Regions from separate parts of the Nesterenkonia sp. CL21 genome, predicted to be linked through region 1. Evidence: riboswitches for the same ligand, from Rfam matches in the RefSeq annotation. Region 1 holds a riboswitch; each other region holds the start of a gene.

Evidence for each region. Region 1 has a riboswitch for thiamine pyrophosphate ahead of Q7C18_RS09580 (3-oxoacyl-ACP reductase). Riboswitches for the same ligand answer to the same signal wherever they lie in the genome.
Region 2: another riboswitch for thiamine pyrophosphate. It lies ahead of thiC (phosphomethylpyrimidine synthase ThiC); the one in region 1 lies ahead of Q7C18_RS09580 (3-oxoacyl-ACP reductase).
Region 3: another riboswitch for thiamine pyrophosphate. It lies ahead of thiO (glycine oxidase ThiO); the one in region 1 lies ahead of Q7C18_RS09580 (3-oxoacyl-ACP reductase).

Annotation. Positions count from the first base shown of each region.
Region 1 is NZ_JAUTWR010000005.1:99,660-103,490, reverse strand. Features, by position in the region: gene Q7C18_RS09585 (LLM class flavin-dependent oxidoreductase) at 1-1,216, opposite strand, end outside; gene Q7C18_RS09580 (3-oxoacyl-ACP reductase) at 1,219-2,067, opposite strand; TPP riboswitch at 2,160-2,255, opposite strand; gene Q7C18_RS09575 (hypothetical protein) at 2,348-2,872, shown strand; gene Q7C18_RS09570 (carbon-nitrogen hydrolase family protein) at 3,009-3,830, opposite strand.
Region 2 is NZ_JAUTWR010000006.1:71,001-74,831, forward strand. Features, by position in the region: gene Q7C18_RS10455 (thiamine pyrophosphate-binding protein) at 1-449, opposite strand, end outside; gene Q7C18_RS10460 (hypothetical protein) at 658-1,188, opposite strand; RNA gene ffs (signal recognition particle sRNA small type) at 1,266-1,362, opposite strand; tRNA gene Q7C18_RS10470 (tRNA-Ser) at 1,529-1,613, shown strand; TPP riboswitch at 1,744-1,850, shown strand; gene thiC (phosphomethylpyrimidine synthase ThiC) at 1,847-3,658, shown strand; gene Q7C18_RS10480 (O-methyltransferase) at 3,692-3,831, opposite strand, start outside.
Region 3 is NZ_JAUTWR010000007.1:175,670-179,500, forward strand. Features, by position in the region: gene moeB (molybdopterin-synthase adenylyltransferase MoeB) at 1-185, opposite strand, end outside; gene Q7C18_RS11795 (thiazole synthase) at 178-987, opposite strand; gene thiS (sulfur carrier protein ThiS) at 992-1,231, opposite strand; gene thiO (glycine oxidase ThiO) at 1,237-2,481, opposite strand; TPP riboswitch at 2,471-2,577, opposite strand; gene Q7C18_RS11810 (carbohydrate ABC transporter permease) at 2,593-3,465, opposite strand; gene Q7C18_RS11815 (sugar ABC transporter permease) at 3,462-3,831, opposite strand, start outside.

The DNA.
Region 1 (3,831 bases):
GGTCCACGAAGTCCTCGAGGCTCCCCGGCAGGGCCGGCGGCATGAGGTTGAAGCCGTCGGCGGCGCCCGAGTCCACCCAGTGTTCGATCTCATCGGCGATCGACTCCGGCGTGCCCACCATGGTGCAGTGCCCTCCCCCGGCGGCCAGCCGGCCCAGCAGCTGCCGGACAGTGGGCCGCTCGGTGGCGATGATCCGCAGGATCGTCGCGTAGCGGCCCTGCGGCCCGGTGAACTCCTCCAACGGGGGCAGCTCCGGCACGGGCGCGTGGAGCTCCCAGTCCGAGGTGTCCTGGCCGACGAACACGCTGAGCTGGCGCAGTGAGGCCTCGGTGGGCAGCAGTGCATCCAATGCGGCCTGCTGGGCGCGGGCCTCCGCCATGGTGGAGCCCACATAGGTGACCAGTCCGGGCATGATCGCCGTGCCCTGGGGGTCGCGGCCTGCGGCGGCGAGCCGGCGTCGGATGTCAGTGCTGTACTCACGCGCGGCCTCGGCGTCATAGGCGACCGCGTAGATCGCCTCCGCATGGCGGGAGGCCAGGTCTCGACCCTGGTCCGAAGCCCCGGCCTGGAAGAGCACCGGCCGGCCCTGCGGCGGCCGCGGGACGTTGAGCGGCCCGGCCACCTGAAAGTGCTCTCCCTGATGATCGATGGGAGTGATCAGGCCGCCGTCGGCGTATCGCCCGTCTCGATCGTGGAGCAGGGACTCCTGCGGCCAGGAGTCCCAGAGCCGAGTGACGGCGTCGATGAACTCCTCAGCCCGTCCGTAGCGTTCGGCATGAGCGGGCATGGACGGATAGGAGTGGTTCTGCGCCTCGGCGTCGAACATGGAGGTCACCACGTTCCAGCCGATGCGCCCGCCGCTGATGTGGTCCAGGCTGGCCAGCAGCCGGGCGGCGTGGAACGGGGTCCAGAAGGTCGAAGACACGGTGCTGACCAGCCCGATCCGCTCGGTGTGCTGACTCATCGCCGACAGCAGCGTCAGCGGCTCCAGGAACCAGGTGGGCCCGTCCTCGACGGCGCCGATGCCCAGCGAGTGGCCGTCGGCGAAGAACACGGCGTCGAGCTTTCCGCGCTCGGCGAGGCGTGCCAGCTCGATGTAGTGCTCGACGTCGCCGAGCCGCTCCACCGCAGAGTCCGGTGCGCGCCAGGCGGCCTTGTGGTGCCCGACGCCGAAGAGGAACAGGTTCAGCTTGACCTCCGGTGCGACCGCTCCCATGCTCAGCCCTTCACCAGCCCGCCGTCGACGATCAGATTCTGCCCCGTCACCCCGCGCGACCACGGGGAGGCGAAGAACAGGGCGGCGTCAGCCAGCTGCTCCGGGATGGTGACCTTGCGCAGCGGGGTGCCCGCGGCGATGGCGTCGAAGACCTCCTCCGGGGTGGCGGCGGAGGCGTCGGTGGTGCGCAGCAGCCCACCGGAGACCATGTTGACGGTGATGCCGTCGGGGCCGAGGTCGTCGGCGAAGGTGCGGGTCAGCGAGAGCAGCGCAGCCTTGGCCGCGGTGTAGTCGTGGTACGGCACCACCGGGTGCTGGAAGAGGTTGGTGCCGATGGTGATGACCCTGCCCTGGCCGACCTCGCGCATCCCGGGCAGGGCCGCCTGGATGAGGTTCAGCGGGCCGGTCACCGAACCGGCGAACTGCGCCTCGAACTCCTCGGCGGTGATCTCGTGGGCCTTGGAGCGGGCATCGCCGGTGAAGGCGAAGTCCACCAGAGCGTTGTTCACCACCGTGGTCACCGGTCGTCCGAAGTGCTCGCGCGCGGTGCTGATCAAGCTGCGGACCTGCTCCGCGTCGCGGACGTCGGCCTGCACCGCGAGCGCCTGCTCGGGGTGGGCGGCGGCGATCTCGTCGGCGGCGGACTGCGAGGAGTGGTAGTTGACCACCACGCGGGCGCCTTCGCGCAGGAACGCGGCGGTCAGGGCCGCGCCCAGGCCGCGGGCGCCGCCGGTGACGACGACGACCTGCTCGCTCAGGGGCAGGGCGCCGTCGTGGGGGCCGGCGGCGGATTCGGTGGTGGACGCGGTGCTGGTGGGTGCGGCGTCGTTGAGTGCCGTGTCGGTGCTCATGGTTGCCTCTCGTCTCGAGGCGAAGGCGGCCCGCGGGCGATGCGCACTGGACACCGATGGAGGTCACCGGGTCTGGCGCCGTGCGGATCAGCGCCGCACATGCCGGACAATCCCTTCGCCAGTGCTAACTGGATCAGGTTCGACGGGTGTCATCTCAGCCGCAGTGCGCGGCACCCCGTGTCACAGCCTTCATCTCATCACATGGCGGGCGTCACAGCCAGTCGGTGTGCGGCTGACCCGCCTGAGGTACGGTGAGAGAGATCTGACCTGGAGTTTTGCCATGCCCACGCCACACACCGCTCTCCAGCTCGCCTGGCGGAGCGCCGCCTACCCCGCCGCCCTCGTCAGTGCGATCGGAGCTTTGTGGGTGCTCGCGAGCGTCCTGACGGACCTCGACGCCACCGGGGCGGGCTTCGCGGGAGCGATCGGCTGGGTGCCGGTGCTCATCACCGCGCCGACGGTCGTCGCGGCGGTCGCGGGCATGGTCCTGACGCTGCTGCTGTTCCCGGCGCTGCGCCGGGCCGCCCCTGGCCGCGCCGCGGGGACGGCCGGTGTCGCCTCCGCGGCGGCGGCCGGGCTGGCCCGCGCCGTCGTCGTCTCCTTGAAGGTCACGATCGCGCTCGCCGGGCTGGCCGCCGTCGTCGGGCTCCTGGCTGGGCCCGCACTGGAGATGACGCGACTTCAGGGCGCCTGGATGGTGCCCTGGCTGGTGACCAGCCTGTCCTTCCCGTTGGTGACGTTCGTGGCCTGGGCACGCCTTCTGCTCCAGAGCAGGGGCAGGACTTCGGCTCCTCCACGGCCCTGACCCCTCGCACTGTCCCCCCCCTTTCAGGGACGCATCGCCTTCGTGAAGCGGGGCGCGCCAGCTGACGCCCTCACCCCTGGAGGGGGGACAGGGATGCCGCGAGCCGGCTCAGGGCAGGAGCACAGGGCAGGAACCCTCAGCCCTGCGGGATCTCCCGGGCGTTGGCCAGCACCGGCAGCTTCTCCCGGGCGGCGGCCACGACGTCGGCGTCGAGGTCGGCGACCAGCAGCTCCGGGGCCTCGCCGGCCTCGGCGAGCACCTCCCCGGTGGGCGAGACGATCATGGAGCGCCCCACCCCGGTGGGCGCCCCCTCCACCGCCTCGACCCCGGCCGCTGCGGGCAGGCCCTGACCGCACGCGATCACGTACTGGGTGGAGTCCAGCGCCCGGGCGCGGGCCAGCAGCCGCCACTGGTCCACCTTCCCGGGTCCGGCACCCCAGGACGCCGGCAGGATGGTGGCCAGCGCTCCGGCCCGGGCGTGGGCGGTGAACAGGCTCGGGAATCGGATGTCGTAACAGGTCGCCAGGCCGAGGAGCTCACCGTCGAGAGTGAACCGCGCCGGCTCCTCACCGGGGGCCACGGTCTTGGACTCCTGGAAGCCGAAGGCGTCATAGAGATGGATCTTGTCGTAGGTGGCCAGCACGCCCTCGCCGTCCACCGCCAGCAGCGTATTGGTCACCCGCGCGCGGCCCTGCTCCCCCGGCTCTGCCGGGGTGAACATGCCGGCGACGATCGCTGTCCCGTGATGCCGTGCGATGTCACGCAGCCGAGCGCCCCAGGGGCCGTCCACGGGCTCGGCGACGGAGGTCAGCGTGTGCCCGAAGGCCCGCTGGACGGCTTCGGGGAAGACCACCAGCTCGGCGCCGGCCTCCGAGGCCCGGCCCGCCCACTCGTCGACGAGCTCCAGGTTCTGCCGCGGGTCCTCACCGGTGACGATCTGTGCTGCTGCGATACGCATG
Region 2 (3,831 bases), on a different contig from region 1:
TCCGCGTGCGCGCAGGTCACCTCCTCGGCCATGCGGAGGAAGTGCTTGAAGTCGCCGTCACCCAGCGAGTGGTGGATCTTCCGGCCCGAGGCCTGGGTCTCCTTGGGCGGGGCGCCGACGATCTGGACCACCGGCACGGACTCCGCGTAGGACCCGGCCAGGGCGTTGATGGCGGAGAGCTCGCCGACCCCGTAGGTGGTCAGGAAGGCGCCGATGCCGCGGATGCGGGCGTAGCCGTCGGCGGTGTAGCCGGCGTTGAGCTCATTGGCGGAGCCCACCCAGCGGATGGTCTCGTGGGCGACCACGTGGTCGAGGAACCTGAGGTTGAAGTCGCCGGGGACGCCGAAGAGCTCGGTGAGGCCCAGTTCGGCGAGACGGTCGAGCAGGTAGTCCCCGATCGTGTAGCCGGGCGGTGTGGGGACGTTCGGGGTGGACCGGGTGTCGGGCATGGGGTTCGCCTTCCGTGAGGGGCGGCGCGCCTTGTGGGCGGCCGCAGATCGGTGGTGGTGAGGGCGCCCCGGATCACGGGGCGCATTCCTTCCCTGTACGGAAACGTTAGGCGACAGACCCGTGTCTCAGGGAATCGGCCCGCTCAGCACCAGGGCGAGGGGCCCGACGTGAGGCGGTGTGCCCCTCCGCAGGGGACCGCCGGTCGCCTCAGGCGGCGCCTGCCTGACGCCGTTCCCGCTCCGCCAGACCCCAGGCGGCCACGCCGCCGGCTGCGGCCATGACCAGGCGAGGAGCGGGGACGTGAGCCTTTCGCAGAGCCGACTCGAGGGCCGTGTCGGACCACAGGCTGATCCGCATGACACCGTAGGTGGCGGCCCCACAGAGGAGGCCGAGGCCCAGACGAGCCGGCAGGGGCGCGGCGCCTTCGCCCGAACCCTCGTCACCCCCGTCTTCAATGGGGTCACCAGCGGGTTCATCAGCGGAGTCACCGGTCTCCTGATCCAGGTCCACACCGGCGGCGCGGGCGGCCTGCTGGACCCGCTCGGGGGCGAATCCGGCGGCGGCGACGAGCAGGGTCGGGGCCCAGACGAGCGTGCCACGCAGCCAGCGTGGATAGCGACGGACGGGCACGAGTCCGCTCACTCCGGTGAGCACTCCTTGGCCCGCCGGACTGCGGCAGATCTCCAGCAGCGGGGATGAGGTCCTGGACGAGGTCCTGGTCGGCGCGTGGGTCGTCATGGCTTCGACGCTACGCGGCCGGCATCGGCGCCGTCATCATCCTCAGGACGGACCCTGAAGGCAGCAGCCGTGAAGACAGAAGTGGCCCCACGTGCACCTGCCAGAGCCCACCTACCCTTGCTACCTTCCGGTCCTGGGGGAGTTCAGCAGGATGACACCACACGTGGGGCCGGGGACCATCGTAGCCCGGAGATCGCCGCCGGCGCCAACCGGGCGCGGCCCTCTGCCGGGCCCTCAGGACATGGATCCGGACTCGATGTGCATTCTGCCCGGATTGTCCGCTAGCATGGAGCCTGCCCTCGCGACGCCAGGTGTTCGCACCTGCGGATCGAGCGGTGAAGGAGGATTCGCCTAGCGGCCTATGGCGCACGCTTGGAACGCGTGTTGGGTTCACACCCTCAGGGGTTCAAATCCCCTATCCTCCGCCCTGATGAGAAGGCCCCCGGTCACAGACCGGGGGCCTTCCTTCGTCTTCCGAGCGACCCCTTCGGGGCACATCGCCCCAGGCCACCTCGTCACACGCCGACGCCGGCGTCGTGAGGTGCGTTACGCTCATCGAGTCCACACGGGTGCCCCTGCAGGGGCTGAGATCAGGCGATGCACGCCTGGACCGTCGAACCTGACCGGGTCATGCCGGCGTAGGAAGTGAGGGCTCATCATGAGCGATTTCTCTGTGCGCACCGCCCCTTCGGCGAACACCACCGCCTCCCCCACGGAGGAGGCTCACCCCGCCCACGAGCGGGCCAGCATCACCGACGGCTCCGGCCTTGAGGTCCCCGTCACCCGGATCCACCTGCACGACTCGCCGGACGGCTCCGCCAATGAGCCGTTCGAGGCCTACCGGACGGCGGGCCCCGGCGGCGACCCGCTGGACGGGCTGCCGCCGTTCCGCGAACCGTGGATCCTCTCCCGGCAGGACTCCGCGGAGTACACCGGCCGGGGGCGTCACCTCGACGACGACGGCCGCTCGGCGGTGCGTCGCGGGGCGGCCAGCGACGAGTGGCGCGGCAGACGTCCCGTGCCGCGCCGCGCCCTTCCGGGGAGGAAGGTCACCCAGATGCACTACGCGCGGCGGGGCGTCATCACCGAGGAGATGCGCTACGCGGCCCTGCGGGAAGGCTGTGACGCGGAGAAGGTGCGCGCCGAGGTGGCGGCCGGGCGGGCCATCATTCCGAACAACATCAACCACCCGGAGTCCGAGCCGATGGTCATCGGACGGGAGTTTCTGGTGAAGATCAACGCCAACATCGGCAATTCGGCGGTCACCAGCTCCATCGCCGAGGAGGTGGACAAGCTGCGGTGGTCCACCCGGTGGGGTGCGGACACCGTCATGGACCTCTCCACCGGAGATGACATCCACACCACCCGAGAATGGATCCTGCGCAACGCCCCGGTGCCCATCGGCACGGTCCCGATCTACCAGGCCTTGGAGAAGGTCGACGGCGACGCCTCGGCCCTCACGTGGGAGGTCTTCCGGGACACCGTGATCGAGCAGTGCGAACAGGGGGTGGACTACATGACCGTCCACGCCGGAGTGCTGCTGCGCCATGTGCCGCTGACCGCCGAGCGCGTCACCGGCATCGTCTCCCGCGGCGGGTCCATCATGGCCGGCTGGTGCCTGGCCCACCACCAGGAGAACTTCCTCTACACGCACTACGACGAGCTGTGCGAGATCTTCGCCGCCTACGACGTCGCGTTCTCCCTGGGCGACGGGCTGCGTCCCGGCTCCATCGCGGACGCCAACGACGAGGCCCAGTTCGCGGAGCTCGACACGCTGGCGGAGCTGACCCGCCGGGCCTGGGAGCACGACGTGCAGGTCATGGTGGAGGGCCCGGGCCACATCCCCCTGCACCTGGTGCGAGAGAACGTGGAGCGTCAGCAGGAGCTCTGCCACGGAGCACCGTTCTATACGCTGGGGCCGCTGGTCACCGACATCGCCCCGGGCTATGACCACATCACCAGCGCGATCGGGGCCACCGAGATCGCCCGCTACGGCACCGCCATGCTGTGCTACGTCACCCCGAAGGAGCATCTGGGGCTGCCGAACCGCGAGGACGTCCGGGCCGGGGTGATCACCTACAAGATCGCCGCCCACGCCGCGGACCTGGCCAAAGGACATCCGGCCGCCCGGGCGCGGGACGACGCGCTGTCCAAGGCCCGCTTCGAGTTCCGGTGGAAGGACCAGTTCGCCCTGGCATTGGACCCGGAGACCGCCCAGGCGTTCCACGACGAGACCCTGCCGGCCGAGCCTGCGAAGACCGCCCACTTCTGCTCCATGTGCGGACCGAAGTTCTGCTCCATGCGGATCTCCCAGGACATCCGCGACGAGTTCGGCTCAGCGGAGGACCAGCGCAGGATCGTGGAGCAGGGCATGGCCGCCAAGAGCCGGGAGTTCGCCGCCGCCGGGGGCAGCGTCTACCTGCAGCCGGAGATCCCGGTGGGGCCGCCCGGAGCAGCCGCGGAGTCCTGAGCCGCGCCCCGCTCGACGAGGGCGGGAACCGCCTCAGCCGTCCGTGACCACGGCCAGGCTGAACCCGTCCCAGCTCTTGGCCCCGACCGTCTGCACGGCGGTGGCCTCCAGGCGAGGGTGCTGACCCTGCAGCGTGAGGAAGCGGCGGATGCCCTGGACGTCCGGGGCCTCGG
Region 3 (3,831 bases), on a different contig from region 1:
CCGGCGGCGGCCAGGTAGGTGAGGATCGGCGCCCCGAGCCCTCCGGCGCCGATCACCAGCACCCGGGAGTCGAGCAGCCGCAGCTGCGCCTCCGGACCGAAGCCGGTCAGCGAGAGGTGCCGCTGGAAGCGTTCCAGCTGGGTGCGGGAGAGGTCGCTGATCTGGGTCCGGCGTGTCTCAGTCAACGGTGCCGATCCTTCCTTCCATCGCGGAGGAGGCCAGGGCGTGACGACGGCGCGGGATGCGCCCCGCCCCGGCGGAGAGCCACCCGGACTCCACGGCCAGCCGCATCGCGCGGGCCATGTCATAGGGCTTCTGCGCGCGGGTGACCGCGGAGGCGACCAGCACGGCGTCGCAGCCGAGCTCCAGGGCCAGTGCGGCCTCGGAGGCGGCCCCGACGCCGGCGTCGAGCACCACCGGCACGTTCGCCCGGGAGGCAATGAGCTCGATGTTGTGCGGGTTCAGGATCCCCAGGCCGGTGCCGATGGGGGCTCCCAGCGGCATGACGGCGGCGGCCCCGGCCTGCTCCAGGCGCACCGCGGCCGCCGGGTCGTCGGTGGTGTAGACCATGGGAATGAAGCCCCGGTCGGCGAGCTGCTCGGTGGCCTCCAAGGTCTCGATGACATCGGGCAGGAGAGTGTGCTCGTCGGCGATGACCTCGATCTTGATGAGGTTCGTCTCCAGGGCCTCACGGGCCAGCTCGGCGGTGAGCACGGCGTCCTTCACGGTGTAGCAGCCGGCCGTGTTGGGCAGCACGTCGATGCCGAGGCGCTCCAGCATGGCGAACACGCTGGTCTTGGTCTCTGGGCTGTAGCGGCGCATCGCCACCGTGGTCAGCGTGGTGCCGGAGGCGATGAGCGCGCGCTCCAGGGCCTCCAGGTCGGTGATGCCGCCGGTGCCCATGATGAGCCGGTTGGCCAGGGTGTAGTCGCCCACCTGCAGGGGCGGCGGGGTGGTCGGCGCAGTCTGTGCGGTCTGTGCGGTCATGCGTTCACCCGCCCTGCACTGCGGTGACGATCTCGAGCTCCTCGCCGTGGCTCAGCGTGGTGGACGCCCAGGCGCTGCGCGGGACCACGGCGGCGTTGATGGCCACCGCCACGCCCAGCCGGCCGCCGTCGGCGGGGGTGCCGTCCGGGTTCAGCTGACGCCCGGTGGTGTGGGCGACGGCGTCGACGACGGTGGCGCCGTCGTCGAACTTCACGTCTTCCTCGTTGATGGTCACGGTGAGCATGTCTCTCACAATCCTGTGGGGGTCATCTGTGGTGCGGTCAGCGAGCGGGTGGGGCTCATATGGGCCAGCATCCGGCGGTCCTCCTCGCTCAGGGCCGCTTCGCCGTCGTCGCTCAGCAGGGCCGCCGCGAGCCGGGCGGCCAGCGGCGCCAGCAGGATGCCGTGTCGAGAATAGCCGGTGGAGACGACGACGTCGGGCGCCTGCTCGCAGCGGCCCAGGTACGGGATGTCATCCGGGGTGCCCGGCCGGGCCCGGGTGGTGATCTCCACCAGCTCCGTCTCCTTGACGCCCGGCAGCACCGCGACGGCGTCGTCGAGCAGCTCCTGCACGGAGCCGGCGTGGGTGCCGGGCAGGCTGTCTTCCCGGGAGGAGGCCCCGACGACGAGCCCGCCGTCGGCCCGCGGCACCAGGTAGACGCTGCGGCCGGCCACCGTGGCCCGGACCGTGGCGCTCACGATGTGCTGCTCCCCGGGCAATAGCTGCCCGGGGCGGACCTTCAGGCGCAGCACGTCCCCGTGGACGGGCCGCAGATCCAGGGGCGTCTGCTCGGGCAGTCCGGCGATGTCCGCGTAGCCGAGTCCCGGCACCAGGAGGATCTTGTCGTCGGTGAGTTCGGAGCACTCGGAGCGCTCGGTGCCGTCGTCGAGGGTGAGCCGGACCCCGGTGCGCCCCGGCCCGTCGGCGTGGACGGCGGTGACGCGGGCTTGGATGAGATCGGCGGGCGGGCCGGCGTCGGGGAACCGCGCGCCGTCCAGCGGCGCCTGCAGGGCCTGCACCGCACAGTCCGCGAGCAGCCGGGGGTCCACCTGGTGGTCGCTGGGGACGTCCCACCCCTTGGAGATCCCGGGCGCGAGGCCCGGCTCGCGACGCCGCAGCGCCGAGGAGGTCAGCGGCTCCACCTCCATGCCGTGGGCCTGCTGGACGGCCACCAGCCGGGCGACAGCGTCGCGGTCGGACCGATCGGCGGCCAGCAGGATCGTGCCGTTCTCCCGCCACCCGGTGGGGGCGTCGACGGCGGCGGCCAGCGTGGCCAGGAAAGCTGGATACTCCGCCCGAGAGGCGGTCATGAGGGGGTAGAGCCGGTCCTGGCCGTACTGCACCTCGCTGATGGGGGCGAGCATGCCGGCGGCCGCGTAGCTGGCGCCCTGGGCGATGTCCGGCGCGATCACCGTGACCCGGTGCCCCTGCCGGCGCAGCTCCCACGCCGAGAGCAGACCGACGACTCCTGCTCCCACGACGGTGACGCCCACATCTCCTCCTCACGGCGGCATGACCCGCATCGAGTCCGAGTGGTCGGCGGCTTCGCCCTCTCAGCCCGGCCTGCCCGGGCTCCCACGGAATTCCGGTTCCATTCTAGGGGGTCAGCCCTTCACGCCGCCCGCAGCGATGAATCCGGTGCCGAGGCTCCTCCCCACGAACAGATACAGCACGATGACCGGCAGGGAGTAGAACAGCGAGAACGCGGCCAGCTGCCCATAGGCGACCTGGCCGTACTGGGAGGAGAAGGTGTAGAGGGTGACCGCTGCCGGCAGGTTGTCCGGACTGAGCAGCAGCATGAACGGGACGAAGAAGTTTCCCCACATCATCACGAAGGTGAACAGCGTGGCCACTCCGAGCCCTGAACGCATCAGGGGCATCACCACAGCCCACAGGGTCCGATAGACGCCGGCCCCTTCCGTCCACGCGCTTTCTTCGATCTCGAGCGGCACTGAGTCCATGAAGCCCTTGGTCAGAAAGATGGCATAGGGCAGCGACGAGGCGCCCAGGAACAGGATCGCCCCGGCCATCGAGTCGATGAGGTTGATCTGCACGAAGAGCGAGTAGACGGGAATCATGATCGCGGTGATGGGTAGCCCGGTGGAGAAGATGATCGTCAGCAGCAGGGGCCGCTTTCCCCGGAACCGGTACCGAGAGATCGGGTAGGCGCACAGCACCGCCGCCGTCATCGTCACGAGCGTCGCCCCGCCGCAGAGGATGAGCGAGTTCGCGATCGGTCGGAAGGTGGTCTCGGCGTTCCAGATGGCCGAGAAGTTGCCCAGGCTCCAGGTCTCCGGCCAGGCCACCGCCAGCGAGGCATCGGTGTTGAAGGCCGCCAGCACCACCCAGAGCAGCGGGATGAGGAAGACGGCGCCCAGGAAGATCATGACCACCGTGGACACGGCCTCGGCGGTCCGTGCTCGCCGACCTCGCCCAGCCCGGGAGACCGGCACGTCATGCCGCGCGGTGGTGGTCATCGTTTGTCCTCCTCGGGAAGCAGCCGCAGATACAGGATCGAAGCGATCGCCCCGATCATCAGGAGCAGGAGGGCCACCGCGGTCCCGTAGCCGAGCTGGCCGTAGGAGAAGGCCTGCTCGTACATGTACAGCGGCAGGGTCTGGCTCTGTTGGGCTGGTCCTCCACCGGTCATGATGAAGATCAGGCCGAACACCGACAGCGTCTGCAACGTGATGAGCATGAGGTTGGTCGCGACAGCGGGCCGCAGCAGCGGCAGCGTGACGGACCAGAGGCGACGCAGCGGTCCCGCTCCGTCCACGGAGGCAGACTCCTGGATCTCGGCGGAGATGCTGCCCAGAGCCGCGGAGTAGACCAGCATCGAGAAT